Regions from separate parts of the Shewanella sp. SM20 genome, predicted to be linked through region 3. Evidence: predicted binding sites of a transcription regulator. Region 3 holds the regulator's gene; each other region holds the start of a gene.
The links. Region 3 encodes ArgR, which controls arginine synthesis, uptake and breakdown. Its sites were predicted from a motif close to ANTGAATANNTATTCANT; they were not measured.

Region 1 (10,749 bases), on a different contig from region 3:
TGGGTATGGATGCATTAATTGTCGCCGATCTTTCTTTACTCGATTATGCCCATAGGCACTATCCAAACCTGCCACTGCATTTATCGGTGCAGGCCAGTGCAACCAATCTGGGTGCGCTGAGCTTTTATAAGGAAGCCTTTAACATCGCCCGAGTAGTATTGCCACGGGTGTTATCCATGAAACAAGTACGGGATCTTGCTAAAGTCAGCCCTGTGGATTTGGAAGTATTCGCCTTTGGTAGTCTGTGCATTATGGCCGAAGGGCGTTGCCAGCTGTCATCCTATGTAACGGGCCAATCGCCCAACACAGGTGGATCTTGTTCACCAGCAAAACACGTACGCTGGCAAGAAGAAGGACAGAACAGATTAACCCGGCTCAACGATGTGTTAATTGATAAATCGGCCCTCGACGAACAAATGGGTTATCCCGTGGTATGCAAAGGCCGTTACATCACAGCAGATCAAGATTCGCCGCAATATTTACTCGAATCACCAACCAGTTTGAATACCTTAAGCTTACTTCCAGAGCTAGCCAAAGCTGGCATAGTGTCGCTGAAAATCGAAGGACGTCAACGCAGCCCCGCCTATGTTGAACAAGTCACTCGAGTATGGCGTCAGGCCATAGACACCTATCTAAATAATCCAGCGCTGTACTCACAAAGCCAAAATCAACCCCATTGGGAACAAGCCCTAGCGAAAGTATCCGAGGGTCAGATCACTACGCTTGGCGCCTACGAGCGCGATTGGCAATAAAAGGTAAATAGAGAGCAAGATTGACAAAGGACACCTTATGAAGATTTCCCTAGGACCACTGTTGTATTGCTGGCAGAAACAGCAAGTCGCTGACTTTTACCAGCAAGTCGCCGCCAGTCAAATTCCCTTAGTGTATTTAGGTGAGGCGGTTTGTAGCCGCAGACGCGAACTCAAGTGGGGCGATTATCTAGAGCTGGCGCAAATGCTCAAGCAGGCGGGTAAAGAAGTCGTGCTTTCAACGCTGGCCTTAATCGAAGCGCCATCTGAATATACTGAGCTCAAACGCCAGGTCGATAACGGTGAATTTATCGTCGAAGCAAACGATATGGCGGCAGTGTATCTTGCTAAAGAGCGTAATTTGCCCTTTGTCTGCGGCGCGAGTATCAATAACTACAATCGTGCCAGTTTAGACATTTTGCAGCGGTTTGGAATGCAAAGATTTGTGATGCCAGTGGAGCTATCTAAGGCTTGGTTACAACAAGTAATTCAAGAGCAGCCATCATTTGAGGTGGAAGTGCTCGGCCACGGCTATTTACCACTCGCCCATTCGGCGCGCTGCTTTACCGCTAGGCACAAACAGCTCACGAAAGATCATTGCGAAACGGTATGCCGTGAATACAGTAAAGGACTACTCGCGCAAACCCAAGAGCAGCAACCTTTACTCAGGCTCAATGGAATTCAAACCCAATCCGCTAGCTGTTTAGATTTACGCAGTGAAATAGCGGCAATGACACAAATAGGGGTCGATGTGTTTCGAGTATCACCCAGTAGTCTTGACTGCATCACTAAAGCCAATACTTTGGTCGATACGATTCAAGCGACTAAAAATGTTCAGGATTTTTCGATGAATAGCAATCTTGGTATAACCCAGTGCAACGGTTATTGGTTTGGTGAAGCGGGCCTTGCTGTGCATGTGAATCCATAGCCTAGAGCTGAAGATAAGTCTAAATTCAAAGATAACTCAGCCAATGATTTTGGGATCTTGGCTGAAGCTTAACTGGCTAAAAAGCAGCACACTTGTCCAGCACAATAAACTTCCCAGTCCAATCCATTCTAGTAGGGCTGGCCACCACAAAGTAGGACGCGGCAGTTGCAATACCATCTCCTGATAAAACGGTCTATCACCTTCGGTCAAACCTAAATTGAGCTGTGGTGCATACAGAAACGTCAACATGCTACATAAGACTATTAACGCCAACAACCCAGTCCAACGGCCAAAGTTAGACTTGCCGAAACAGACCAAGGCTAAGTAGAAGATCGCACTCAAACTCCCCAGATAGAAAAACCATTTCAGCCCAAGAACATGCAAGTGATACACGTTCACCGGAAATAATCCCACGCTCGCTAAAGCCAGAAAAGTGAGAGCCAAACTGATAAAGAAAGGGTATCCCCAGCAAGAAGTCACCTGCTGCAAAGAAGACAAACAATAGAAAACGAGGCTTAAACTGCCAAAAAACAATCCACCGTTAAGAATAACAGCGAAAGACGAATGACCATAAGTCCCTAATTCACTTAGGGTGTGATTCAAAAAGTTGAAGCGATGGAATTCAGAATCATCGAACCCCAAAACAGTAATAACAATGCCAATTAAAAGCCCAAAGATCCCCAAAAAACCAAACTTAATGGCCAGTGTTGAGCCGCCTTTAATCGTAACCTTCTGTACTTTTGCGATCATGAATACTAGAGCTGGATGGGAGTAATACTAACTTACATGGAAATGAGAAGATTTAAAGCGGCGGGTATCCGCTTTATGAATAATATTTTTACTTTCATCGTTATTTGCGACTTTTTAGTCAATCACAAAAGCATCAAGATAATGGAGAAGGTCACTTTTAGAGATAGGTCGATTTAAAGGCTTATCGCATAAAAATGTGTCCTAGTGCCCAAGACTCCTTAACATTACCGCGATATGCACAACAGGTTCTCGCCAACGCTATATAGCCAGAGTTATCTCTATTGCACTTTCAAATCGAACAGAAAACCAGCCAACATGGCAGTAGCGCTAAAGTTGCTGATGTTTTTTTGTGCAGAAATAACATCTAGATAGTTTCACACACATCAGTAAACAAGTAATTAACCAGTCGTTAACCCACCTAAGATAATTGATGGTAAAACCATGTTTAATAATGCTTTTATAGTAACACAAGCCAATGTAACCACTCTTAATTTATCGACAACTGAAGTAAAATAACTATGCTGTTTTGCTGCTTATATCAAACTAACTAGCGAATCGTTTTACATAGAGAAGCTAAGCGAGTAATCTTCCCCATTCTCGTTTTTGAGTTGAATTTAAATGCACCTTAATTAGCGTCGACAGCTTGTTACGTGCGGCTATTTATTCAAATTTACCATGTACGACTCGTACTTTAAGGTGTACAACATTGGCTACTGAAAATAAAAACCGAAACATTAAGACGATACTCACCTTTATCGTCCCTTCGCTGATTGGTCTGTTGTTATTTATGACCCCTATCAGCTACAACGATGCGATCACAATTCCTATCGCTATCATATCTAAAGCACTGCAAGGCGCATTGAGCGGTGTGCTAACCCTCATAGTGACTATTATTGTTGTGACTACGGCGCTGGCCTCTTTACTGTCAAAAGTGTTTAAGCCCACATTTGTTAGCCAAAATCACTTCCTTAATGGTTTATTGAATGTCAGCCCTATGTGGTTGACGACTCGGATCTTAGGTGCAGTGTTTATCGTACTGACTTACTTAGGTTTAGGTCCAGAGATCATCAACTCCTCGAGCACTGGCGCATTAGTCTTAAACGACTTATTACCTGTGTTGTTCTCAGTATTTATCTTTGCGGGTATGTTACTGCCGCTGCTGCTGAACTTCGGCCTACTCGAGCTCTTTGGCACACTCTTAACGAAAGTCATGCGTCCCGTGTTCAATCTACCGGGTCGTAGCGCTATCGATTGTATGGCCTCATGGTTAGGTGATGGCAGTGTCGGCATTTTGCTGACCAGCAAACAATACGAAGCCCGTTTTTATACCCAGAGAGAAGCCGCAGTTATTGGTACAACCTTCTCGGCGGTATCGATTACCTTCAGCTTAGTGGTGATTTCACAAGTTAAGTTAGAGCATATGTTTGTGCCCTTTTATTTGACTGTGTGCCTCGCGGGTTTTGCCGCCGCTGTGATTGTGCCTAAGTTGCCACCATTATCGTGGAAGAAAGACAACTACATAGATGACACACCACGCATGCCAGATGATGAGCTGATCCCAGCAGGACATGGCGCCTTATCTTGGGGCTTTGATAAAGCCTTAGAAAAAGCCGCCAGTGCTGGTGGCATAAAAGCGGTCTTAAATGAAGGTATTAAAAACGTTGTCGATATGGTGTTTGGTATTATCCCTGTGGTAATGGCCATTGGTACGCTGGCACTGATTATTGCCGAGCACACGCCCATCTTTAACTATCTTGGTATGCCGTTTATTCCATTACTCGAATTACTGCATATTCCAGAAGCCACTGAAGCCTCTAAAACAATCGTAGTCGGTTTTGCGGATATGTTTATTCCGTCAATCCTTGCCAGCTCAATTGAATCAGATATGACCCGCTTTGTAATTGCAGCCTTATCTGTGACTCAGTTGATCTATATGAGTGAAGTCGGTGCACTGCTTATCGGCAGTAAAATTCCCGTCAACTTCGTTGAGCTTTTCGTAGTATTTATTCTACGCACCTTAGTGACACTGCCTGTTATCGCAGGTGTAGCGCATTTATTGTTCTAACATTACGCTAGTTTGGGCCTAACGTAGGTTTTAATGTAAGTCCAACAAGCGTTCCAAAAAAGGGGAGTCAGATTAACTGACTCCCCTTTTTGCACTAACTCATACACGAACTGGCTGATTTGATTATATAGCGTGACTTAATCGTACAATCTCCACTCGACACCACACAACTCACTTTTGGACAGAAATCATTTAGTAGCTTTATTTATTAGCTCCATTTGTGGGCCAATGACCTATCCAGAAAATGCATAATAATTAAACTAATTTGAATATTCATATCTGCTATCTCGAAAAAAAACAGCACTAATTTAAAAATATCGAGCTCTTTTCATCAAGCATTAACTACGTGAAAAGAGCTCTTCATATCACTACAACTGCCCACCCACACCTTTGAATTTTTCAACAAAAGCGGCAATTTTCTGAAAAACCGTTTGCTTCTGGGTTCGGTACTGTGGGTTCAATGGGCTAAGTTTGGGCAGTGCCTCATTAAGTGCTGTGCCATTTTCAGAGGCGTACTCACGTTTGAGTGATGACGCAATATAGCGTTTGGCAGCATCGATATTGAGCTTTTCAGAGGCAATAATGGCATCGGCTTCGCGCTTCTGCTCCGCCTGGGCGAATTTGAAGAAAGCGTCGATAATGCTGGCTTTGTCATTGATCTCATCTAGGTTTGTCTGGTTAATAAAATCAACCACCAAGCTCTCTTTCGCTCTATTGCCAAGGCTACCGCGGATCATACGACGAACTTCTTCAATCAAGCCTTCTTTGCTCTTGTTCTTCTTATTGTGATCAAAAATCAGTTCAAGAATGTAATCGAGGTTGATTTCTTGCGATTTAAGCAAATCAATTTCAAAGACCACATCGTCCCAGTCTACCGTTGACTTATCTTTATCCTGACCTTCTTTATCGCGTCGCAACCAGTCGCGGGTATCGTTGTAGGTAGAGCGATAATCTTGGATAGCACGTTCGCTCGGCATATCGATGGTTTGCATTGCCTCGATGTCAGCATCGTCCAGATAGTACTTTGACTTAAACTCTTCAACAGCTTGTTCATCACTGGTATCTAAGCTTTGCAGTGCTTTTAATCCAGCAAACTCATCGTAGTTTTGTAGAATATTTTCTGCTTTTAGGTATTCACCAAACAGCTTGGCAAATTCTTTTTTATCTTGTTCTTTTTCAATATTTTCTGGGTTTGGAAAACGTTCTTGCAGCTCTTTGACGATATCAACAAAACCTCGACGAGCTTGGCCAGTAGCAATATCGTTAAAGCCTTCCATGTATTCTTTGTAGCTCTTCTCCAACACCACGTTTTTGGTGTTTTTGTCACCAAACAAGGTGATAGCATCGATGGTTGCCTGCTCCAAATCACGGAAGGTAACAATATTGCCAAAGGTCTTCGTCGCATCATAAATGCGGTTAGTGCGAGAAAATGCCTGCATCAAGCCGTGATAGCGCAAATTCTTATCAACAAACAGGGTATTAAGCGTAGGCGCATCAAAGCCCGTTAAAAACATCCCCACCACTATGAGCAGATCTATTTCTTGATTCTTCACGCGCTGAGCAAGGTCACGGTAGTAGTTCTGAAAGCCATTACTGTCCACGCCATAGTTAGATTTAAACATGGCGTTGTAATCTTTAATCGCGGCGCTCAAAAACTCTTTTGCGCTGCTGTTCATGGCACTGACTTCAAAACTCTCATCTAAAATATCACCAATGGCGTCCTGCTCTTCATTGGCAGCAAATGAGAAGATAGTTGCAATGCGCAGAGGTTTACTTGTAGGTCCATTCTCAGCCTCGGCCTGCAATGTTTTGAAGGTTTCATAGTAGGCTTTCGCCGCATCAACACTACTGACCGCAAACATGGCGTTAAACCCTTTGGCGCCAGAATAGGCTCGATGTGTTTTCTGGTTAAAATGGCTCAGAATATACTGCGAGATTTCACCAATGCGCATTGGATGTAAGAAGGCTTTCTTATTCTCCGCCGCACTAAGCTTCTTATCATCCTGCTCAGTCTCAATGCTCTTAAATTGCGGACGAACATCGTTATAGTCCACTTTGAACTTGAGTACTTTTTCATCACGAATGGCATCGGTGATCACATACGTGTGCAACTGCTGGCCAAACACGCTACCCGTGGTTTCTGCGCCCAGTGCATTTTCTGGGAAAATGGGCGTACCTGTGAAGCCAAACTGGTAGTACTTTTTGAATTTCTTCTTCAGGTTTTTCTGCGCCTCACCGAACTGGCTTCGATGACACTCATCAAAAATAAAGACAACTTGCTTGTTGTATATAGCTAAATCGCTTTCGCTTTTGATTAAGTTGTTGAGCTTTTGGATTGTGGTGACGACAATCTTGTTATCGTCTTTATCCAGGTTACTCTTAAGTCCTGCGGTACTGTCTGAACCGTTCACACTATCAGGTGAGAACCGCTGATACTCTTTCATCGTCTGATAGTCGAGGTCTTTTCGGTCCACCACAAAGAAGACTTTATCGATACAGTCTAAATCGGTGGCCAAACGTGCCGCTTTAAAGCTAGTGAGTGTTTTACCTGAACCGGTAGTGTGCCAAATGTATCCACCGCTTTCCTTGTTTTGATTACTAGGAGAGCTCCAATTCTTAGCGTTCAAGGCGCTCTTAATCTTCCATAAAATGCGCTCAGTGGCCGCAATTTGGTAAGGGCGCATCACGAGCAAGGTATTGCTGACGTCAAACACAGAGTAACGCAAGATCACTTCAAGCAGCGTCTCTTTCTGGAAAAAGGTGGCGGTAAAGTCTTTTAAATCTTTGATCAGCGTATTGTCTGACTTCGCCCAGTTCATCGTAAAGTCGAAGCTGTTCTTGTCGCGCTTGGTGGTATTGGCAAAATAGCGCGTGTCGGTGCCATTAGAGATCACAAACAACTGCAAGAACTTGTACAACGAGTTCTCTGCATTAAAGCTCTCTTTGCTGTACCTATGAATTTGATTAAATGCCTCACGGATCGCCACACCACGCTTTTTCAGTTCGATTTGCACCAAAGGCAAACCATTGACCAAAATAGTCACATCGTAACGGTTAGCATGGCTTCCCGTTTGCTCAAACTGCTTAATGACCTGCACTTTGTTACGAGCAATGGTTTTCTTGTCGAACAGGTAGATATTTTCTATGTGGCCATCATCAAAGACAAAATCGAAAATATAGTCACTGTGCACCTTGCGAGTTTTATCAAGAATATTATCGCTGGGTGTGTTCAGGTATTGCTCGCAAAAGCGCGCCCATTCGGCATCGGTAAACTCGACCTTATTAAGGGCTTGTAGCTGCTTGCGCACATTCGCCATCATGGCATCGGGTGTGGTTAAAGCAGGTAGGTATTCATAACCTTGATTAGTTAAGTCCTGAATAAGCTCGCGCTCTAAGTCAGCTTCACTCTGAAAGCTTTCGTTAACCTGCCATTCTTTAGTGTATTTATCTAAAACAATGTAATTATTGGACTCTGCAACCGTTTTATACGTCGTCATACGTTTACATCCTTTTTTGTTAGCCGTGGTGTTTTCCAAAATGGAAATAGCCACCGCATCGCATTATTCAGTGACTTGCCAATGGCCGGTTTTATCTGAACCTACCCGAGTTAACCTGCCTTCTTTTTGTAGTTTGCTAATGGCGCGGCCAATGGTTCTCACGTCTTTATTTAAGGTATCAGCGAGTTGTTGTCGGGTTAGCTCGGGCGTGTTACTGAGTAATGCCAAAATAGCCTCAGGCGTTTTAAGGCCCGTTACATTGATAAGGGTATTTACAGGGGCGTTTTCACCTTCTTTTACAGGGGCGTTTACAGAGGCGTTTTGCGCCAGCGTTTGCTGAATAACCGACAACATAAAATGAATAAACGGCGTACTGTCTGCTTGGTTATCGGCCTGCTCAAGGGCGTGATAATAGGCTTGCTGATGGTCTTTAATCACACTTTCTAGCGGCAAGGATAGAAACAACGGATGCCACTTGGACAAAATCAGCGTTTGCCATAACCGCCCCATTCGGCCGTTACCATCGGCAAAGGGGTGAATAAACTCAAATTCGTAATGAAATACACAACTGGCGATCAATGGGTGGTCTTTTGTTTGCTTAAGCCATTGGAGTAAATCAGCCATTAAACCAGATACTTGATGGGCAGGCGGCGCAACATGGTGCACCACACCACCTTTATGGATACCCACGCCTTTACTGCGAAACTCACCGGCATTTACAAGAACATCTGACAGCATTAAACCGTGAGCCGTGAGTAAATCGGAAATCTCGCTGGGTGTGAATGCAGGCAGTGCATCATAAGCGGCAATCGCGCCTTTTACCTCGGCCAGCTCACGCACGCTGCCGAGCACGGGCTTACCCTCAACAATGGCGGTAATTTGTTCTTCAGTTAAGCTATTGCCTTCAATCGCCAGCGTGCCGGTAATGGTTTTAATGCGGTTTTGCTTGCGCAGTTGCGGCGAGGCATTGAGCTGGCTGGCATTTAACTCACCCACCTGCTGGCTGATTTGTGCCACCAAGTTCAAAATATCGCTGGTGATGGTAAAAGGTGGTTGGTAGGCCATTAAGCTGCCTCATCTGAATGAGGTTTAGGGAAGCTCAGCAGCAAATCTCGGTAATATTCGTATTGCTTCTGGCGCAGCTCGATTTCGCGGGGCAGACCTTCGGTAATGGAGCTCGTTAGAGTGTCAAATTTGTCGAGAATAGTAACGATTCGTTCTTGTTCCGAAAGAGATTTTTCTCTATTGCTAGCAAATGGAATAGGAACCAAATACTCCATGATTTTTGGCTTATTTCCTCGTGGCATTTTTGCGCCTTTTGCATGTTGCATGTTGTATTCAAAAAACTTGTCATCAGCTAAAACTTGATACAAATATCGTGGATTTATAGCTGTATCAGTCGTCTGAACAACAAGAACATCGCCATTCGTGCCGCCAACTCGATCTGCATGCCATATCTTCTTCAAATAAGGACGTATATTCCCAATTAAGATATCATCAGGATTGTATTGTGTAAGATTTCCACTATCAGGGGTTCGAGTGGAGTCTATTTTACCAGCTCGATTCTGAAGTAAGCTTTCAACACCAACGTAATTGCTGTCATCTAGTTCTGTGTAACTAATACGAGCCTTTGAATACTCGGCTATTTCACTCAAAGCCCTCCACTCAACTTCACCCTCTTCAAAACTCAACAACTTGTCGCGGTAGTAGTTGTATTGTTTTTTCCGCATGTTAAGTTCGGCGGTCAGCTCGGCGGTCATGGCGGTAAATGCGTCCAGAATACGCACTATTTCAGCTTGTATTGCCAGCGATTTTTCTGGGTTGTTTGGGCATGGAATTGGGAAAGGATATTTTTTAAATCCATCCATATCAACAGATGCAAAGCTAGACATGGTTGTGTTTTTTTTACACCAATCCGCCAACATAAAGCAGTAGTAGAAAATAAACTTGTTGTTAAATGTGTCTTTATATACTGGCTTTAAACTTAAATTAGTAAATCTCTGATTTGCTAAAAATGGAACACGAATCAAAGCGTGCTCTCCAATAGTTGCTGATGTGGCAATTATTATTGAATTTTCAGGAAATAGCTTTCCACCTTTGATTGCACTCTCTGAGACTTTCTGTAGCGATTCATCCAGAATTTGACCATTTTCTCGGATGTCGTCCATTCTAAACCATGGAACAGTTCCATTTTCCCAGAATTCTTTTTTTGATTTTGATGGTGTATATCCATTTTTAAGCTGAAAAACATCAGCTAACTTTTTCCACTCAACCTCAACCCCATCTAGCAGTTTTTCCATGTAACTCAAATGATTCATGCTTCAAGCTCCTCACCTTCAATCTTTGCAACAATGGCATCAATATCACTGCGAAGCGCATCAATTTTAGCGACAGTGGTTTTAAGCTCTGCATTAAGCTCTGTAATGTTTGTAACTACGCGATTATCTTTGGCTTCCACATAACTGCTGACCGACAGGTTGTAGCTGTTGCCTGCGATAACATCGAAATCAACGGATTTGGCAAAGTGATCCACGTCCTCTTTGCTGGCAAACACCTTCATGATGGCTTCAATGTGCTCATTGCTTAGGGTGTTGTTATTGGTTTCTTTTTTAAACAAACCGCTGGCATCAATAAACTGGGTGGTGGTGTCAGTTTTGTGTTTCGACAGCACCAATATATTCACGGCAATGGTGGTGCCAAAGAACAGGTTAGGTGCCAGTGAAATCACGGTTTCAACATAGTTGTTATCAACCAAGTACT
Region 2 (10,749 bases), on a different contig from region 3:
CGGCACTCTGCTCGCGCGGCAAAGAAGAATTCAGATAAGCCGCAGCAACACCGGTTTGCAATAAGCTATCGACTTGATCTTTCATCAAAGAAATCAATGGGGAGACGACAATAGTGATGCCATTCATCATCAAGGCGGGTAACTGATAGCACAGACTCTTACCGCCGCCAGTCGGCATGATCACTAAGCAATCTTGCCCGCCGCAGACACGTTCTATCACCTCCCGCTGACCGTCCCTAAAGTCACGGTAACCAAACACCTGCGCGAGGCGTTGCGAGAGCGGATCATCATGCGTGTCGAGTACGAGCTTTTCCATGGATCTTCTATGTCAAAAGTGAGGGGGCCTATTCTAAAGGACTGAACCGCTCCTGTCTTGCGCCATCTTGTCGTAAACCCATTCTGGATAAATGTCATCGACTAAGATCGCCCTCCCTCAACTAACCATAATGCCCATAGCCAATTTATCTTCAATCTGGCTTAAGTTGCATTCTGCGCACGCTTCACTGTAGATTAATTGCTCTAAGCCGCACTTTGTTAATCTAAGTGTTGATAACAAATCCAATTACGCCTAATACCGTCACTCAGTGACAAGGATGAGAAACCATGACAAACCCAATCCAAGCCGAAGCTTTGAGAAGAGTCGCAGCAGTATTTGATCAACATGTCCCTTTCCATAATCTACTCGGACTCGATATCAAACGTTACGATGTCGACGGTGTCGAAGTGGTCATCAATATGAAACCAGAACTTATTGGCAATATCCATCAACAGATCCTCCACGGCGGTGTCACAGCTACAGTACTGGATGTGGTCGGCGGACTTACCGCATTTGCAGGACTGGTCGCAAGCCGTGAAGATTGGACGATTGAAGAATTACAACAACGCCTCCAAACTTTAGGGACGATTGATATGCGCGTCGATTATCTTAGACCTGGCCGTGGCCTCACCTTTACGGGGACGGGCAGCGTCATTCGTGCGGGTAATCGAGTTTCAGTATGCCGCATGGAACTACATAATGAGCAAGGCACGCATATCGCCTTTGGAACAGGGACTTATATGGTGGGTTAGGCGATTAAATTTAGATGTGTATTACTGCCTTAGGGCTCAAAACTGACTAAGGTAAACGTCTTGATTAACAGGATGTTTACTGACTTTAATCGCCCATTCAATTTTTTGTGGAGATATTCTGTAACGAAAAGAACGCGGCGAATCCCTTGAGTCAGCGGTCAGACACACCTACAATCGCCACCTTGTTGTTCTTCGAAGATGTCTCATGCCAAATCTTGAATACCGCAAAGGGATCCTACTTGCCGTCAGTGCTTACTGTATGTGGGGTTTTGCGCCTTTATATTTCAAATTACTCAACCATGTTTCCGCCACCGAAATTTTGCTCCATCGAGTGATTTGGTCATTCGTGTTTATGCTGATCATTATGCAGTTTATCGGCGGTTTTTCTCGCTTACGCTTACTGTTTAAACAGCCTAAACAGTTGATGGTTCTCACCATTACTTCCATATTGATCGCGGGAAACTGGCTACTATTTATCTGGGCGGTAAATAACGATCACATGCTCGATGCCAGCCTAGGTTACTTCATCAATCCTTTACTCAACGTCTTACTCGGTATGTTATTTCTAGGCGAAAGATTGCGTAAACTGCAATGGTTTGCGGTTTCACTCGCCAGCGCTGGCGTATTGATCCAGTTAATCTCTTTTGGCTCAATTCCCATCGTCTCACTGGCACTCGCGGGTACCTTTGGTTTCTATGCGCTGCTGCGAAAAAAGGTCAATGTGGATGCTAAGGCCGGCTTATTGGTCGAAACCGCAGTGTTATTACCGGTAGCGCTGATTTATCTCGTCGCAACCTTAGACACAGCCACGGCGAGCATGCTAACTAACGATTGGCAATTGAATCTGATGTTAATGGCGGCAGGGATAGTGACTACCATTCCTTTGCTGTGTTTTGCAGGGGCAGCGGTACGTATTCCATTGTCTATGCTCGGCTTTTTCCAATATATTGGTCCGAGTATTATGTTCATCCTCGCGGTGAGTCTGTTCAATGAGCCCTTCGATGCCGAAAAAGGCGTGACCTTCGGCTTTATCTGGAGCGCGCTGCTCGTCTTTACCTTAGATATGGCCTATAAACGCAAAACGGCGTGAGCATTATCACGCCGATAAACACAGTGGCAGAAGTGATGACATATGATGATTACTTCTGTAACTGTGCTAAAAACTCACTCCCTTGCGGTACTGTTAGTAATAAACTGTAGCCTTTAGTCGTTGGCACTAACACTAACTGCGATTTATCTGTTATCGCCAAAAATGCCCTGCCTTTCCCCTGCAACTTAAACCAGCCTAATTGAAACCCTGGCATGCCTATGCCGTTCGTTTTAAAGCTCGGCGCTAAATCTGCCTCTTGCTGCAAATCGACTATGCGCGCCTCGGCAGGCAATAAATCCACGCGAGATAACTGCACTTTATAGAAGGGAACATCCACTGTGAGCTCTGTATCGGTTAACACTAATTCGGCGCTATTCGATTGATAGAAGACCCAAGAAAATCCGCCCATCACCACCAGCAATATACCTAAACTCGCCGACTTCGCTATCTTAGGCATATTTTTTAGCCATAACATCAGCAAGATACCCGCTAAACCGAGCAATAAGACGATAAAACTGAAGATAGAGGTTTGGGTTAAAGGGGCGAGTTCAAAAAATTGAGGACTCATTGGCAGTATCTCCCATGCAGTGAAGTCTTAATCTGCCAATAAAGACATATTATGTCAATAAAAATGCCAGCGCTAATATGAGTACTAGGCTGGCATTGATTGGATTGATTTAGAACGGCTTAAAGATCGAGCGCGAGAATTTTTGAGCGGCGTTGATAGTTATACAACTGCTTTTTCTTCTGTGGCAGTGCTTCAACATCTTCAATCACAAAACCATGCTCTAAGAACCAGTGAATGCTCCGAGTTGTCAGCGCAAACAAGCGTGAATAACCGCGGTTTCTAGCCTGATTGATAATGTTCTTCAGCAGTAAGCTCCCTCTATCGGCATCGCGATAATCAGGATGCACCACCAAACAAGCAAACTCACCCGCATTGTCCTCTTCAAAAGGATAGAGCGCAGCGCAACCAATCACTAAACCGTCGCGCTCAATCAACATGAACTGTTCGATTTCAATCTCAAGCTGCTCACGACTACGACGCACCAGAATGCCTTGTTCCTCCAATGGACGGATAAGGTTCAACACACCGCCAATATCGGCGATCGACGCACAGCGTAAACGCTCAGCACTCTCAGTGACGATTTGTGTACCAATCCCTTCGCGGGAAAACAGCTCTTGTAGTAAAGCACCATCTTCAAGGTAGCTAACTAAATGACAACGTGGCACACCATTGCGGCAAGCATCGATACTGGCTTTGAGAAACGCCATAGTGCCAACACAAGCAGACCCTTGCTCGGCCAGCTTGTTCATGATGTTTTGCGCATCATTTGGCATCAACTCGGCAATTACATCGCCATTACGATCGAGAATACCGTTCTGTGAGCTAAAGCCGATCATCTTGTCTGCTTTAAGCTTAATTGCCACTTGAGTCGCGATTTCCTCAGCGGTGAGATTAAAGCTTTCACCAGTAACCGAAGCCGCAATCGGCCCCATCAACACGATGCAGTGATTATCTAGCTGACGTTTTAAGCCTTGCACATCAATACGACGCACTTTGCCACTCAGACAAAAGTCCACACCATTATCCACACCCAGTGGTTGAGCAATCACAAAGTTGCCGCTCACTAAGTTAATTTGCGCACCTTGCATCGGCGTATTACTTAAACTCATGGATAAACGCGCTGTGATATCAAATTGCAGTGCCCCCGCAACTTGCTTAATCACTTTGAGCGAATCTTCATCCGTGATACGCACACCGTCGTGGTAGGCAGGCGCAATACCGTTGGCGGCTAATGCAGCATCAATCTGCGGCCTAGCGCCATATACCAACACCACTTTGATCCCTAAACTGTGCAGCAGGGCGACATCATTTAAGATGGCGCGGAATTGATTTTGAGCCAAAGCTTCACCACCCAGCATGACCACAAAAGTTTTACCTCTGTGAGCATTAACATAGGGGGCAGAATGACGAAATCCATCAACCAGTTCAGTGGTACGCACGCGTTATTTACACCTCATTTTTGAGCTGGCAGCGTCACTATGACACACCAGGAATGAATCGCTAACTTTCGCGTATGGTATTGCATTTTAATTCACATATAAAGAATTTATTCTCACTAAAGTGCAGATTTGATGATTTAAAGTGCTTAGAACCGCACTATTTTATATTTTCAGTAAGTGTTCACACTTTTTTAACTTCACAGGGGATGATTCAGCGGCATCAGTTTGCGAGGCAATTATCTCAACTTGATGACTAGCCACTAAAAAAAGTGCAAAAAAAAGCCCCTTAAATAAGGGGCTTTTCTCGAAACACTAACCAAGGATTACTTGATTTTGGCTTCTTTGTAGATAACGTGCTGACGAATAACTGGATCAAATTTTTTGATTTCCATTTTTTCAGGCATGTTACGCTTGTTTTTTTCAGTTGTGTAGAAGTGACCAGTCTTAGCTGTAGAAACTAATTTGATCTTCTCACGATTACCTTTAGCTTTAGCCATGATCTATTATACCTTCTCGCCACGGGCACGAAGTTCAGCAACAACAACTTCGATACCTTTTTTGTCGATCAGACGGATACCTTTAGTAGATACACGTAACTGTACGAAACGCTTTTCTTCTTCTAACCAAAAACGGTGGTTTTGTAGGTTAGGTAAAAAACGACGACGGGTCGCGTTTTTTGCATGCGAACGGTTGTTACCAACCATCGGCTTCTTGCCAGTAACTTGGCATACTCTTGACATGTCAATCTTCTCCAAAAACAATTTTAACGCTCGAGCATTAATGTGCCTCGTATGGCCGTCGCCCGAGGCACAAAGAGGGCGCATTTTATACACGATCACAGAGTGAAGATCAAGTGTTAGATTAATTAATCCAGCCTCGTTCTGCAAAAGAAACTATCTCTCGATCACCTACAACCATATGGTCCAACAAGGATACGTCTATGGTTGCTAACGCATTTTTTAATCGCTCAGTTATTCGTCGGTCAGCCTGACTGGGCTCGGCAATACCAGACGGATGATTATGACAAACTATAACTGCTGCGGCCTTTTTCTCCAGCACTAAGCTCACCACTTCACGTGGATACACTGAGGCTGAGTCTATTGTGCCGCGGAATAATTCGACAAATTGAATCACTCTATGCTGGCTATCCAGCAGTAAAACTGCGAACACTTCATAGGAGCGATCGGCCAATTGTCGCATTAAATAGTCCCGAGTTAAATCGGGATTTGTCAAAACCTGACCTCTTTGCAGATTTTCCTGCGCTACACGCCGCGCTAATTCGGCCGCAGCTTGAAGCTGGGCGTATTTTACAGGTCCTACGCCCGGAAGTCGACACACCTGATTTCTTGGGGCACAGAGCAGGTTTCTGAGGCCGCCAAACTCGCAAATAAGCGACCTAGCAAGGTCAACCGCGTTTAATCCAGCTAAACCGTTACGCAGCAATACTGCCAGTAATTCAGCATCCGAGAGATGCGCAGCTCCTTTTTGTAACAGTTTATCTCTGGGACCTTCGCCCTCAGGCCAATCTTTAATCCCCATGTGACCTCCCTGTCATCTCACATATTTTCACTTTACTGAGTATGGACGAGATTTTTTGAACTGGGATAGTCACTAAAATTCACCACTTTGTGATATTGTTGCCGGCATTATTTCTATCTCGGATGATGTCTGTGAGTCTGACAAATAAAAACGTCCTGCTGGGCATTGGCGGCGGTATTGCGGCCTATAAAAGTGCTGATTTAGTACGTCGCTTGAAAGAGCGTGGTTTTGATGTGCGCGTGGTGATGAGCCAAAGTGCGATGGAATTTATCACGCCTCTGACGCTGCAAGCGTTGTCTGGACATCCAGTGGCATCTAGCTTGCTCGACCCCGCAGCAGAAGCAGCCATGGGTCATATAGAACTCGCTCGTTGGGCAGATCTCGTCATCATCGCCCCTGCAACCGCAAACCTATTGGCGCGGATTAATGCAGGCATGGCCGATGAGCTAATCACCACCACATGTCTTGCCACTGAGGCGCCAATTGCCCTGTGTCCAGCAATGAATCAGCAGATGTACCGCAATCTGGCTACGCAGGCGAATTTAACTAGCCTAGCATCACGTGGTTTTACACTTTGGGGACCCGCCAGTGGCAGTCAGGCCTGTGGTGAAGTGGGTCCTGGACGCATGCTCGAACCGCTAGAAATTGCCGAGCTAGCCAGTGATTTTTTTGCAACAAAAGAAGTCTCTGCGCTGCCTCTTGCTGGCCAGTCGGTGCTGATTACCGCCGGACCAACCCGTGAAGCAATTGATCCCGTCAGATACATTTCAAATCACAGTTCTGGAAAAATGGGCTTTGCACTAGCCAAAGCCGCGGCAGATATGGGGGCAACAGTCACCTTAGTCTCAGGCCCAGTAAATCTAAGCACCCCAGAAGGCGTGACACGCATTGATGTTGAATCGGCGCAAAATATGCTCGATGCTGTTATGGATAACGTTGATAAAAAAGATATTTTTATTGGCTGCGCCGCCGTTGCAGACTACCGCATTAGCGATATTGCTACCTGTAAGATCAAAAAATCGACCGAAGAAATGCAACTTGCGCTGGTGAGGAATCCTGATATCTTAGCCACGGTTGCGAGCTTACCTAACCGTCCTTTTGTGGTGGGATTTGCCGCCGAAACCCATGATGTAGAAGCCTATGCGCGCGATAAGCTCAAACGTAAAAACTTGAACATGATCGCCGCAAACGACGTTTCCATTGCTGGCCTAGGCTTTAATGCCGATGCTAATGCCCTGCGTGTTTTCTGGCCGCACGGCAGTCAAGATTTGCCTGCTACTGACAAACTCACGTTGGCACGCCAATTACTTTCGTTGATAGTGAAAGAAAAAACAAATACATGAAAACACCGATTGAATTAAAAATTCTCGACTCCCGTATCGGCTCAGAATTTCCCTTGCCCGCTTACGCCACCGCAGGCAGTGCAGGCATGGATCTTCGCGCCATGATAGACACGGCTTTAACCATAGCACCGGGTGAAACTGTGCTCATCCCCACGGGGATTGCCATTCATGTGGCCGACCCAGGACTTGCAGCGGTGATTTTACCGCGCTCAGGCCTGGGCCATAAACACGGTATTGTACTGGGGAATCTAGTCGGACTCATAGATTCAGATTACCAAGGCCCCTTAATGGTATCTTGTTGGAATCGTGGTGACAGTCCATTCACCTTAGAAATGGGCGATCGTCTCGCGCAACTGGTGTTTGTTCCTGTGGTACAAGCACAATTCAAACTCGTTGATGAGTTCGACAGCTCAGACCGTGGTGAAGGCGGATTTGGCCATTCAGGCACTAAATAATCCCCTAAGTCGTTATTGAGCCAAGGATACTGCAATGGCTGTAAGCCCAAAAATTAATCGTCGTGAACACATTCTGCAATGTCTAGCGCAGATGCTAGAAACCAACCCAGGACAAAGGATCACCACAGCGAAACTGGCCTCAGAAGTCGGTGTATCGGAAGCCGCACTGTATCGCCACTTCCCGAGTAAAGCGCGGATGTTCGAAGGCCTAATCGAATTTATCGAAGAGTCGTTATTGTCGCGCATCAATTTAATCATGGATGACGAAAAAGACACCATGAAGCGCTGCCAGTTGGTACTGCAACTGCTGCTGATCTTTGCAGAACGTAACCCAGGAATTTCCCGCGTTCTCAACGGTGATGCTCTACTCGGTGAAAATGAACGCCTGCGAAGCCGTATTGGTAACTTATTTGCCAAAATTGAAACCCAGTTAAAGCAAATTTTACGGGAAAAAACCCTACGAGAAGGTAAAGGCTTCAACTTAGACGAAGCCATATTAGCCAATTTACTGTTAGCCTTTGCCGAAGGCCGCATCGCCCAATTTGTACGAAGTGAATTCAAACTCAAACCGACGACACACTTCGATGAACAGTGGCGTTTTATCCAGCACCAACTTTTACAAAGCTAATGATTTTTCAACATAAAGGACGGTAACTATCGTCCTTTATTTTCGATATTCCTTCCTTGTTTCGCCCCATCTTTTGTTTTATCCTCGAAAAACATTTTAAGAACAAAAAACACAATGATTTTACAAGGATGTCAGATGAAACTCTTCCGATTAGCCATGTTGGCGACACTTTGCTTACCAATACTTCCAATATCCACCTTTGCAGCCAATAGCTCCAACGCGAATGCGTTATCGCAAGCACAGTTATTCAGCAAAGGTGATGAGTACTCGGATGTAAAAATATCGCCTACTGGTAAATATTTAAGCGCTATCACAAGTGTCGAAGGTAAAAACGTTCTCTTAGTCTTAGATACCCAAACCAAAAAACTCCTCAATGCGATACGTTTTCCCGATAATGCTCAAGTCGGCGACTATGAATGGGCCAACAGTGAGCGACTGGTACTGGCAAAAGAATACCTAAAAGGCTGGCAAGACACACCTATCTACTACGGTGAATTGATGGCGGTAAATGCCGATGGTTCACGAAAAGCGTATTTATTCGGCTTCGAGAGTGGCGAGCAACAAACAGGTTCAAATATCAAGAAAAACACCCCTATGCGTGCGAGCGCGTTTATCCTCGATCCTCTGCCAGATGATGAACGCTACATGTTAGTCAATGCTATTCCATGGAATGATAGGATCAATCTTGACTTTGAACTATCACAAGATGTCTATCGCGTAGACTTGTTCAATGGCACACGTAAACGCATCACAGGCTCACCTATCGGCAGAGCCCGTTTTATGACAGACCATGATGGAGAGGTTCGCTTCGTTGCAGGTGAAGACAAACAAAACATCACTAAAGTCTTCTACCGCAAAGATGGTAACTGGGTAAATACAGATAAACTAAATCTAGGTCTTGCTGATTTTAAACCACTCTCCTTTGCCGATGATAAAAATACGATTTATGCCGCCGGTCGCTCCCAAGGTGAAACCTTAGGGGTTTACAAAATTAATCTCGAAACGGGCGATAAAACTGAAATCATTCAGGATGAAAACGTTGACCCTAGCAACTTTTGGATTAACGGCACCAATAAACAACTTTACGCCGTCGAGTTTGAAAATGGTTACCCAAGTTATGCCTTTGTCGATAATGAGGATTCGCACGCTAAATTACTAAAAGATCTGCTTGGTGCTCTCCCCGGCCATCAAGTACGAATTGTTAGCGAAACCCGAGATGCAGAAAAACTCGTTGTACTTGCGTTTAACGATCGAAACCCTGGCGATTACTACATATTTGATACGAAAACACTAAAACTTGAATATCTAGCCGCCGCTAAAAAATGGCTCGACCCAGAGCAAATGGCTGATGTTAAACCCATCAGTTTCACCAGCCGTGATGGTAAACAACTCCATGGGTATCTAACGCTCCCCTTTGGTAAAGAAGCTAAAAACCTACCCTTAGTCGTCAATCCACACGGTGGTCCACACGGTATCCGTGACTGGTGGGGCTTTGACCCACAAAACCAATATCTAGCAAGCCAAGGCATAGCCGTTCTACAGGTCAACTTCCGTGGTTCAGGCGGATATGGCGATCAATTTGAACGCGCTGGCTATCAAAAATGGGGCTCAGATATTCAGCACGACATTATCGACGCAACCCAGTACGTTATTGACCAAGGTTTTGCCGATAAGGAACGCATCTGTATTGTTGGCGGCAGTTTTGGTGGGTACAGCGCCTTGCAGAGCGCTGTGCTTGCGCCAGATATGTTTAAATGCGCCATAGGTGTAGCTGGCGTATATGATCTTGAATTGATGTTTAATGAAGGCGATGTCGCCAACAGCCGTTCTGGTACTAGCTATCTCAAGGATGTGCTTGGCCAAGATAAAGCGGTACTTAAAGCAATGTCTCCTTCTGAAAACGTCGATAAACTCAAAGCAAACATACTATTGGTGCATGGTGGTGAAGATGAGCGAGCGCCAATTGAACAACTCGAATCCCTCGAAAAAGGCCTAAAAGCTCACAATTATCCTTACCAAAAACTGGTGATGGACAATGAAGGCCACGGTTTTTATAACGATGAGCATAGAGCGAAATACTATGAACAAATGCTCAGTTTCCTAAAAACCAATCTGAAACTTTAGAATTGACTCAAACTTGCCGACACTGCTAGGCTAAACTCGATTAGCAGTGGCAGATTTAAAGCCGATATCCGATAAGGACTATCGGCTTTTTCATGTGGCCTATGCGCGTTTTTCGGTATGAATTGTCTGCAATTCGCGCTATCCTCCTCCCCCTATTCTTGCCCTAGCGAGAATAGCAATAATTTGTATCTGATGCTGAACAGCCCAAGTACCACGCGATGATCAGCATAGGTTTTCTGTTATAGCCGCTACGACGTAGTGGAGGATAAGATGGCATTAAGTGAAGCAGCAGTAAAAGTACAAGCCGCGTTATTAGAACGTGGACTTGAAACCCCAATGCTCCCAAGCGTTTACAGCAGTGAAGAACGTAAAGACAAGATTGAACATCATATGAAAGAAATCCTGACATTAATGTCATTGGATCTGTCAGATGATAGCCTTGCCGATACGCCGCGCCGCATTGCTAAAATGTACGTCGATGAAATCTTCTCCGGC
Region 3 (10,749 bases):
GGCAAGCTTGGCGGGGCAATAGAGTTTGACACTACTCTTATTCAACTCGTTAAACAGCACTTGGCCAACCCGTTCAAGCTCAACCACTTGGCCTAGGGCATCTAAATGAAACTGCGCCGCATTGAGTTCTGTCATGCCAAAGTGGCCGCGATCCGACACATGGATATTTTCAATCGCAGTGCCCAAATGGGCGAGCTTTTGCCATAAACCTAAACGGGATAATTCGAAAATAGAACCGTGGGCGATAGCAATAGAGCGAGCATCGAATCCGGGGTGTTGCTTATCGGGAAGGTGCGCTTCGATTAAGGCGATAGAAGGTGGCCTAGCTGCGGATAAAGAAAGACGCGCGAGAGCTAACGCTAGGGTCGCCCCCGCCATCGCACCGCCTACAATCGCGATGTCGACGTGTTGAACTGAAGTATCCATGTGATTTGTGGCCGTCATGGGGATCTCATTCAAGCTTTGGCATAACACTAAGGCATGTAAACATAAAAGATGTAAACATCAGTGCTATGCACTCAAAAACACCAGTGCTATAGACTCAAAGGCAGGTTTGCCCACCTTTGACATCTAATGAAGCCACTACTGTGTTAACTTATTGAACATTAAACAACTGCGGTAAATTAATGCACCACCGCAGTATCGTCAGCCTCGCCATGGGGAAGCTCAGGACCAAACTCCGAGTAACACATGATGGCTGCAATACGGACAAACTCGAGTAATTCAGTGTAAGCGGCTTCGGATTCTTCATCGTCGGCAACATCAAATTCCACTTGAGCAATTTCCGCCAAGTCTTTGATCACTTCACGTACTTCTGCCGAGGCTTGATTCAGTTTCGGCTGAATAATCGCCATGCCAGTCAAAAAACTCTGGGTCCACAGAGACAAGGCTTCAACACGTTGGCTGAGCGGCTCTTCTTCTTCAGGCAACAGCGGCATGAAACCAAATTCAAAATCCACTAAACGCGTCACTGAATCGTTAAATAAATCACACACTAATTGATGCAACTGCGCTGGCAAAGGTTGACCATCGTTCATCAGGTCGAATAAAGGCTTGATCCAAGTGTCGCCAGTTTGCTCTACACCACCGCAGATTAAACCGACTAAAGCACCGTGAACTTCTACCGGATGCTGGCCGATTTCAGCCGCATCTAAGGCGAGTTTTAAGCTGTCGATACGTAACGAAGGAGGGGTTGCCATATCAGATCCCAATAAGATTTTTCCAGCAGCAATGCTAGCAGAGATAAAGACTTGAACCAATACTGAATCCCAATAATGGCGAAATCGGCCACGCCCTGATAAAAAACTATCCAACTGCTCACACAAACAGCAAACAAAACCGTCAAAGACCAATCCATTTGCGGCTTACCTTGCACTTTTAAGATCAGCCCTATATAGTCCGCCCTAAGAGGCTAACGAAAGGATCACCCGCGACATGAGTAACAGTGCTGTTGAAATTACCCTACTTGGGCGCACCTACTCTATCGCTTGCCCGAAAGGTCAAGAGGATGCCTTACGTACGGTAGCGTTGGGAGTTGAACAACAACTCAGTGCGTTAAAAACCCGAACCAATAGCCTAAGCCGTGAAGAAATTGCGATCATGGCGGCGCTGAATATTGGACACGAGTTGTTCCAAGAAAAGCAAAAAAATAAGCACTACATGCAACAGATGGACGACAGGATCAGCTTGCTGCAGTCGACCCTCGAAAGTGCCTTAGTTGAGCGTTCAACTAAATAGATTTAAACTGTGCACCTTAGTGATTTAACACTCATTGAGTTAAACCAACTGACGCACAGTGAATGGCTAAACTGGATTATCAACATAAACCAATGCTTTAGCGATTCAATACCGTTTTGCTCCCTGGGATGCATGCCAACTGGTAATGTCCCTGTGCCGATAATTTTTATCTCAGGGTGAATGCTTTACTGACATTGTGCATGCTCGGCTTGTACCGAGAAGCCTTAGGAGGTAATCATTTACCCGCCTTGAACCTACGGTTCAAGGGCTACACCGGTAGCGGCATTCTGGGGAGCATCTTAATTCTATGTCTACATCTTCCAAACTTTCTCATTTGAATACCCAAAGCGACACGGCGCACCTTGCTGTAGATGTCGCTGATGCCGTAGATGTCGCAAGCTATGCGGCAAATATCGCACTCCATACAAAAGAAAGCCGCAATCAGTTACGCAAAACCATTCGCACCGCCCGTAAATCTCTCTCCGAAATAGAACAAACCCAAGCAAGTTTAAACGCCTGCCAGCGAATGCTCGATGCATTGCAGGCCAACAAAGCGCAACATGTGGCATTATATCTCACCCATGATGGCGAACTCGCCACGCCACCGCTGATCGCTGCGCTGTGGCAAATGGGCATAAACACCTATCTGCCTAGGTTACATCCCTTCAACGCCGGACAATTATTATTCCTGCATTACACCGCAGACACCTCCATGCAACCCAATCAATTCGGCATCTTAGAACCTAAATTAGATGTGCGCGCCATTATCCCAGTGACAGAGTTAGATGTGGTTATCACACCATTAGTGGCTTTTGATTTAATGGGAAATCGTATGGGCATGGGCGGCGGCTATTACGATAGGACGCTGGCAAACTGGCAGCTTAAAGGTAAACCTTTGCCTATGGGTTACGCCCACGACTGTCAGCAAGTTGTGAGTTTACCGTGCGAGCATTGGGATGTGCCTTTGCCATTTATCATCACCCCAAGTCGGGTACTGACGTTTTGAAAAAGAAAGATCGAGAAACTAGAAGCTAGGGCGCTTCGCTGCTAGAAAAAGCAGAGCGTCGCTCCATAACTGCTCCTGCACTCTTTTTATTAAAGAATTCTACCTCCTACATCTGACCACTATGGAGGGTAAAAATGTCACATTTGGTATGAAAAAAAATAGATCATGCAGTCGTTCGCTCCTTCTAGAATCTAGAGCCATGCCGTGGCGTTCTAGAGCCTTCTCTACCTTAAATGCCGGCCACCATCAACATTATGGCAACGACCAGTGACGTAGCGGCTATTCAGCAGATATTCCACTAAGTCGATAATTTCCTCATTCCCCGCCTCTTTCGGCAACAGCGCTTTGGCTAAGGTTTTTTGCTGATAGACAACATCATCTCCTGCATTAAATAGGATCATCGCTGGCGCAATCGAATTCACTTTGACCTCGGGCGCAAATTTGGCGGCAAAGGATAGCGTCATATTGTGCAGCGCGGCTTTACTGGCGGCATAGGCGATATGCTTCTGACTGCCCTTCTCTGCCACATAGTCAGTAATATGAATCACATCACTGCCGCCGATTTCATCGCCAGCACCCGCACGTAGCTGCGCCTCTAAGGCCAAGTTCAACTGATAGGGTACGCTCACATGCACTTGCATCATCCGCTGCAGCACTTCGCTCGGCGCAAAAGTGGTACTCTTTAAAGACTCATTCTTTGTAAGCACAGGATCCGGCAGCCAGTCAGAGGCATTGTGAATAATGGCGCGAATTTGCGGCAATTTAGCTAACTCAGCAATTAAGGATTGCACTTGGGCATCGTCATAAAAATCACAGGGATACAGAGTCGCACCTAAAGCGTTCAGCTCATCAATGCTAGCGTAATGGCTGCGATAAGTACCAATCACACGCTGACCTTGGGCGAGAAAATGTTTAGCTAAGGCGTAACCTATGCGTTTACCCACGCCTGTGATTATGATGGGAGATGTCATACCTATCCTTTTGAGTCGTTATTGGTCAGGTTTTACCTTGTTCGCTTAAAAATCAGCAATCAAGTTAAACTGATGAATAACCAAGATGTTACTGCACTCATTTGAATTTAACCTAACAAAAAGCCAAATGAGGTCTGATCCGTTCTACAATCACCTCGATCTAAAACCCTTTCTTCTGCGTATAGGGTAGAAGAAAACCAAGCTTAAGTACTCAAGCCAAGAGCTTAGACCAAGTATTGTGATCAAGTCATCAGAGGTAATACCGATGGAACTGCGGATTTTTTACGATGGAAATTGTCCATTATGTAGCGCCGAGATGCGCCAACTGAAAGCGCGCGATCCGAAGAACTTGATTGCGCTTGAGGATTTAAATGCGCCAGACTTTAGTAAGCGCTTCAGCCATATCGATAGAGACTACGCTAATACGATTCTCCATGGCGAAACCGCAACGGGCGAAGTGTTACTCGGGTTAGATGTCACTTGCAAAGCGTGGGCACTGACAGGGACGCGCGCTTGGATCCAACTATTACGCCTGCCCGTGATTAAAACTGTCGCCGATTGGTGCTATCTCAGATTCGCAAAACACAGATATCGCATCTCTTATTTACTGACGGGCAAAGCCCGCTGCGATGATAACTGCCAAATTCCCACTAAGCGCCGCTGAATGAGCTTTAGAAAGAGTAAAACGCAGGCATAAAAAAACGGAGCTCAATGGCTCCGTTTTTAATTCGTCATAATCTAAAAAGATTATCCGAAAGATTATTTAACGAAATCAACGCCTAGTTTGATATCGCCTTTCAGCGTATCTAACATAGAATCACGAGCGTTAGCTTCGAATGCACTCACTTCACCGTAAGGCAGTACTTTTTCAATACCGTTTTTGCCTAACAGCACAGGTTGTGCGAAGAATTCAGCATGCTCGCTGCCGCCGTCAACATAGGCGCATTCAACGATGTTAGCTTCGCCTTGCAGACCACGAACCAAAGACAGACCGAAACGGCAAGCCGCTTGACCCATAGACAGAGTCGCGCTTCCGCCACCGGCTTTAGCTTCAACCACTTCGGTACCCGCGTTTTGGATGCGAGTCGTCAGACTTGCCACTTCTTCGTCAGTGAAAGTCGCGCCTTCAACTTGAGACAGTAATGGCAGAATAGTCACGCCGCTGTGGCCGCCGATCACATTCACTTTAACGTCAGCAACGTTCAGGCCTTTTAATTCGGCGATGAAAGTTTCAGAGCGGATCACGTCTAGAGTCGTGATACCGAACAGACGGTTCTTATCGTAAACACCCGCTTTTTTCATCACTTCTGCAGCGATAGCTACGGTCGTGTTGACTGGGTTAGTGATAATGCCAACCAAAGCCGTAGGGCAAGTTGCCGCTACTTTTTCGATCAGGTTGCGAACGATACCCGCATTGATATTGAACAGATCTGAACGATCCATACCAGGCTTACGTGCAACACCAGCAGAAATTAGAACAACGTCAGCACCCACTAGGGCAGGCGTTGGATCTTCACCAGCAAAACCTTTGATTTCAACAGCAGTTGGAATGTGGCTCAAGTCAACCGCAACACCCGGAGTTACCGGTGCGATATCATATAGAGACAATTGTGAACCCGCAGGCAATTGAGTTTTTAACAGTAGGGCAAGAGCCTGGCCGATACCACCAGCAGCACCAAGTACAGCAACTTTCATAGTTATCTCCGTTATTTCTCGGATATGTGTGACATGGATCTAATTTGCGTTGGCGTCACATTACTGGAATGTCACAACAATTTCAATTATCCCTTAGTCGTGGGACAAAAGAATTCCGGAATAACGTAGAAGCAATGTAGAACAATTACTCAAATTGGGATTTTTACGCCCCCAGCAAATGCTTAACCACTAGGGCTTAGTGAATTTTTATTCAACCAATCTGGTTATTTGTTGACAATTTTTCTAAAAATATTCAAAATGGGCCTGTTTTTTTGAATAACGAATAATAATATTATGCAAACGACCAAGAATCAGGATGACCTTGTTAGAATTTTTAAGTCGATTTTAAAAGAAGAGCGCTTTGGCTCTCAGAGTGAAATCGTCACCGCCTTGCAAGCTGAAGGCTTTGGTAATATTAACCAATCGAAAGTGTCACGCATGCTCAGCAAGTTCGGCGCAGTGCGGACTCGCAACGCTAAGCAAGAGATGGTGTATTGCTTACCAGCCGAATTAGGCGTACCTACCGCGGGTAGCCCACTGAAGAATTTGGTACTCGACGTCGATCACAACCAAGCTATGATCGTCGTGCGAACTAGCCCAGGTGCCGCGCAGCTGATTGCCCGCTTGTTGGATTCTATCGGTAAACCAGAAGGCATTTTGGGTACGATTGCCGGTGACGACACTATCTTTATTTGCCCATCGAGCATCCAAGATATAGCCGATACCTTAGAAACCATCAAATCTTTATTCAATTACGCAGAATAAAAAAACAGGTCAGTGAGCTGACCTGTTCTATTTTACCTGTACATTTTGAAGTGCAATACCGCGCTGGTTATTTGGCCATTGTCCCGATTACGTTACACATTCCAGCACAATATCTAACTCACTATATCTAACTCAACTATAGCGATATCAGTAAGCCACACTGATGCGCTGGTTTGGGTGAGCGCCCTTTTCGGCTTCATCTACCATGGCTTTTGCGTAATCGGTTACTGAGATACGGCTTTGACCATTAGCATCGGTAAAGAAGCTGTCTCCACCAAGACGGTACGGGCCTTCACTCTCACCGGGATAAATCTCAGCCGCTGGGCTCACAAAGGTCCAATTGATTGCCGTTTGCGCCGCACGGAATACCTTCAAGGCTTCACCCTGAGCTAACGCCTCATCTTTATATGCTGCAGGGAAATCTGGACTAGAGACCAGCGTCACACCCGGCGCCACTTCTAAACTCCCAGCACCACCGACCCACAATAAACGTGACACGTTAGCGTTAGGCAGCACATCCAGTAAATGCTGAACCGTACTCGCCACTAGACCATGATTTTGTTGGGCACGGCCACCAACGGCGGCAATCACGACATCTACGCCAGCAAAGGTATCGGCAACCAATGGCTGCTCTAAATCCACGGCACGTACTGCCACGTCAGCCACGGATAACTTACTTGGATCACGCACTAACGCTATCACTTGATGTCCACGACTCTGTGCTTCTTTTAAAATTGCACCACCGATCCAACCCGTTGCACCTAAAATTGCGATTTTCATTTCATTGTCTCACTCAGATGATTTACATTGGATCCAGTTTACTTGCAGTTTTTCACCTAATAAACATCAATAATTGAGCATGATTGTTTCAATATAGGATACTAATGTGGATAAAATTGCCGCAATACGCAGTTTCGTCGAAGTCGCAAACTGTGGCAGCTTTACCAAAGCTGCCGAACATTTAGACCTCAGCCGCCTGCAGGTTTCCCGTCATATTCAAGAAGTGGAGCAGTGGTTGAGTTTACGCTTATTACACCGCACCACGCGCAGCGCCAGCTTGACTTTGCAGGGTGAGGAAGCGCTACAATTTTGCCAGCGGATCTTAAGTGAAGTTGCGGCCATGGAGAGCCGTGCCCACAGCCATAACAGTGAACTGGTAGGCAGTATTCGTATCGCTACGCCTATTGGCCTAGGGCAGCACAGTCTGTTTGATGTCGTCGATCGCTTTATTAAAATTCATCCTAAGGTCAACATTCAACTGGTGATGTCGGACAGTTTTGCACAATTGGTAGATGAAAGAGTCGACGTGGCGCTACGCTATACCGAGCAGCCCGATGAGAATCTCATAGCTCGGCGTTTGATGACCATAGATGCGGTACTTTGCGCAGCGCCGAGCTATCTTGATAGCGCAACGCCACTCCTCGAACCCATTGATCTGCTGGCCCACAACTGCCTCATACACTCAGCGCAACAAAACTGGCCTTTTCTAAAAGAACTGCAAGCCGAGCACGTCAAAGTTACAGGGAATCTTAGGGCTAACGATATGGGAGTGTTGGTCAGTGCGGCGCTACGTGGACATGGCATAGTGCGTTTACCCTGTGACTTAGCTAACCAATACCTTGCCAGTGGTCAACTCAAAGAAGTCCTACCCGAATTTACGACACCAGGCCAAACCTTGTGGGCGGTATATTTGTCCCGCAGTTATCAGCAAAATCTAGTGCGCGCTTTTATCGATTTCACCGCCCTGCAATGGCAGCTCGATATCAAAAAATGGGTTCCCGCACATTAGCATAAAAAACGCACTTAGGCGTTAGCTTAAGTGCGTCTCGATTGATACTAATCCGGCTTGATTATAGAAAGCTTATTCGTCGAACTGCAGCATAAAATCTAGTGCGGGGGCAAAGAAAGATGAACCTGTCATCGCCTTAGTAAAATGCATCAAGTGATCATGATTGCCTGCGCCATCACCAAACATCATGCTATGCAGCATCTTTTCAAAATGTTCTGGCGTGCGGCAGTTAGAGATAAACATTAATCCCTGCTCCTTCAGCGAACCATAGGGCATACTCTGACGCAGGATCTCCATTGATTTACCATCGGCATCTTTAAGATTAACGCGCTTGATATGGCTGGTCAGTGGCTTATCTTCAGATTCATACTCGATATTATCTTGCTTAGTACGGCCGATAATATCCTCTTGTTTTTTAACTGGCAATCTATGCCACTTACTCAAGTTATGGGCATACTTTTGCACATGAATATAGCTGCCACCCTTAAACTCAGTATCCTCATCACCCACAAGTGCCACTTCCTGGCGGTGGCGCCCCTTAGGGTTTTCGGTGCCATCGACAAAACCAGTCAAATCACGGCTATCCATAAATCTAAAGCCACGCTCTTCTTCAACTAATTCCACTAAGTCTTCAAACATTTGGCTGATTTCATTAGCCACTAAATGCAGAATATCGTAACGATCACTGCGAATATGCACGAATAAATCATATTCAATTGCAGGCGCTTCACGACTGCCCACTTGCATCGCAGGGAAAGGTTTGAGCAGTTCTGGGCGAGCAGTAGGATAGAGGCTATCCCAATAATTAGCACCAATACCAACAAAACCATTGAATGCACTATCGGAATATTGATCTGTCAGCTCATAAATATACTGCGCAACGTTGGCAAGACAGGGACGTAATTGCGACTCGACATTGTCATTGGCATTAAACATCAAATAGACACTGTGTAAGTTCCCCTCTGCACACACACCCAACTGTTCACGCGGCATATTTTGAATATCCATTTGGTTATCACCCTTTTTCTAAATTCATTTTCGGCAATATTATCCGCAACTTTACCTAAAAATGACATTAACTAACGCACAGTTTGCTCTGATCTGTTTATGATAATGCCAATAGCGGAGCATTATCCCACCCAAGACCCTTAAACATAAAAATTGACGAGACCATTAAAGTCTCGCCAATCAGTTAAATCGAATCCATGACGTCAGGTTCACTCAGTATTGAGCTTACCTTAGCATTTATCTTAGTGTTAATAGCCTGCGGCGTGACCATCCTTGCGACTCTCAGAAGCCGCACGATATACGCCAGTTTCGGCATTAAATCCAATGGCTTGATAGCCACCAAACTCTCCAAGTCCATCACGCAGCACATGGCCTTTCTTAATCAACTCACGACGGGTTTCTACCGGAAAACCTGATTCTAGACTGACGTAGCCACCATCATTCATCACTTCGCCTGTGGGCTCGGTTGAACCCATATGCAAAATTCTGGGGGCATCGCCCGCTTCTTGCAAGTTCATTTTAAAATCAATCAGATTCATTACAATCTGCGCGTGCATTTGTGGCTGAGTCGCGCCGCCCATCACCCCAAAGCTCAGCCAAGGTTTACCGTCTTTGGTCACAAAAGCCGGAATAATGGTATGGAATGGACGCTTGCCCGGTGCGTAGGTATTAAAACGCCCTTCCGTTAAATCAAACATTTGCCCGCGGTCTTGCAGCACAAAGCCGAGATCCGGCGGTGTCATCCCTGACCCCATACCACGGTAATTACTCTGAATGAGTGACACCATGTTGCCATCTTTGTCAGCGGTAGTCAGGTACACAGTATCGCCATGTTGCAACGCTGGATTACCCGCATCGACACTCTTGGCGGCTTTTGTAGGGTCAATCAACTTAGCGCGATCATAGTTATATTTCTGTGAGATAAGCTCAGTAACGGGCACTTTATTAAAGGCCATGTCGGCATAAAACTTAGCTCTGTCGGCAAAGGCGAGTTTCTTTGCTTCGACAAATAAATGAACATATTCAGGACTATTAAAGCCCATGGCAGCCACATTAAAGGGCTCCATAGTTTTTAAGATTTGTAGCGCCGCAATGCCTTGACCATTAGGTGGCAGTTCCCACACATCGTAACCACGGTAGTTCACCGAAACGGGATCTATCCAGTCGCTAGTATGGCTCGCTAAGTCATCATAACTTAAATAACCACCTTGGGATTTCATGTACTTATCAATACTTTTGGCAATATCACCTTTATAGAAAGCATCGCGGCCGCCCTTGGCAATTTTCTCATAGGTGTTAGCAAGCGCGGGATTTTTAAAGATTTCCCCTACGGCAGGCATCTTACCATTAGGCATATAGGTTTCTTTAAAACCGGGAAATTTAGCCAGTTTTTTACCACTAGCATCAAGGTAATAGGCAATCAACTCTGACACAGGGAAACCATCACGGGCGTAATGAATGGCAGGCGCAAGGTTATCGGCCATAGCTAATTTACCAAACTTATTATGCAGCTCGTACCAACCGTCCACAGTGCCCGGTACAGAAACAGGCAAAGGTCCAAGCGGCGGTAAATAGTCTAATCCGAGGGATTTAAGCTTTTCTAAACTTAAGGATTTGGGACTGCGCCCCGATGCATTAAGACCATAGAGGCGTTTATCTTTTGCGCTCCAGACGATAGCAAATAAATCCCCACCGACACCCGACCCCGTTGGCTCGACTAACCCTAACATGGCGTTAGCAGCAATCGCTGCATCGACCGCACTGCCGCCCTGTTTGAG

Region 1: a site for ArgR is predicted at 3,035-3,052, ahead of L5M18_RS00510 (YjiH family protein). Genes of this name have one in related genera too.
Region 2: a site for ArgR is predicted at 4,245-4,262, ahead of argA (amino-acid N-acetyltransferase). Genes of this name have one in related genera too.

What each region holds. Positions count from the first base shown of each region.
Region 1 is NZ_JAKKRK010000001.1:102,808-113,556, reverse strand. It holds gene L5M18_RS00525 (peptidase U32 family protein) at 1-752, shown strand, start outside; gene L5M18_RS00520 (U32 family peptidase) at 790-1,677, shown strand; gene L5M18_RS00515 (hypothetical protein) at 1,714-2,427, opposite strand; gene L5M18_RS00510 (YjiH family protein) at 3,134-4,492, shown strand; gene L5M18_RS00505 (HsdR family type I site-specific deoxyribonuclease) at 4,861-7,989, opposite strand; gene L5M18_RS00500 (Fic family protein) at 8,053-9,054, opposite strand; gene L5M18_RS00495 (restriction endonuclease subunit S) at 9,054-10,307, opposite strand; gene L5M18_RS00490 (type I restriction-modification system subunit M) at 10,304-10,749, opposite strand, start outside.
Region 2 is NZ_JAKKRK010000044.1:819-11,567, reverse strand. It holds gene recQ (DNA helicase RecQ) at 1-316, opposite strand, end outside; gene L5M18_RS16925 (thioesterase family protein) at 604-1,068, shown strand; gene rarD (EamA family transporter RarD) at 1,274-2,158, shown strand; gene L5M18_RS16915 (PH domain-containing protein) at 2,208-2,726, opposite strand; gene argA (amino-acid N-acetyltransferase) at 2,846-4,165, opposite strand; gene rpmG (50S ribosomal protein L33) at 4,489-4,662, opposite strand; gene rpmB (50S ribosomal protein L28) at 4,669-4,905, opposite strand; gene radC (RadC family protein) at 5,027-5,704, opposite strand; gene coaBC (bifunctional phosphopantothenoylcysteine decarboxylase/phosphopantothenate--cysteine ligase CoaBC) at 5,827-7,047, shown strand; gene dut (dUTP diphosphatase) at 7,044-7,502, shown strand; gene slmA (nucleoid occlusion factor SlmA) at 7,537-8,130, shown strand; gene L5M18_RS16875 (alpha/beta hydrolase family protein) at 8,266-10,254, shown strand; gene folE (GTP cyclohydrolase I FolE) at 10,525-10,749, shown strand, end outside.
Region 3 is NZ_JAKKRK010000038.1:34,176-44,924, reverse strand. It holds gene ubiH (2-octaprenyl-6-methoxyphenyl hydroxylase) at 1-444, opposite strand, end outside; gene L5M18_RS15820 (UPF0149 family protein) at 624-1,199, opposite strand; gene L5M18_RS15815 (cell division protein ZapA) at 1,435-1,737, shown strand; RNA gene ssrS (6S RNA) at 1,855-2,035, shown strand; gene L5M18_RS15805 (5-formyltetrahydrofolate cyclo-ligase) at 2,045-2,743, shown strand; gene folM (dihydromonapterin reductase) at 2,968-3,714, opposite strand; gene L5M18_RS15795 (thiol-disulfide oxidoreductase DCC family protein) at 3,980-4,378, shown strand; gene mdh (malate dehydrogenase) at 4,474-5,409, opposite strand; gene argR (transcriptional regulator ArgR) at 5,704-6,174, shown strand; gene L5M18_RS15780 (NAD(P)-dependent oxidoreductase) at 6,322-6,954, opposite strand; gene L5M18_RS15775 (LysR family transcriptional regulator) at 7,061-7,963, shown strand; gene L5M18_RS15770 (Dyp-type peroxidase) at 8,036-8,971, opposite strand; gene ggt (gamma-glutamyltransferase) at 9,220-10,749, opposite strand, start outside.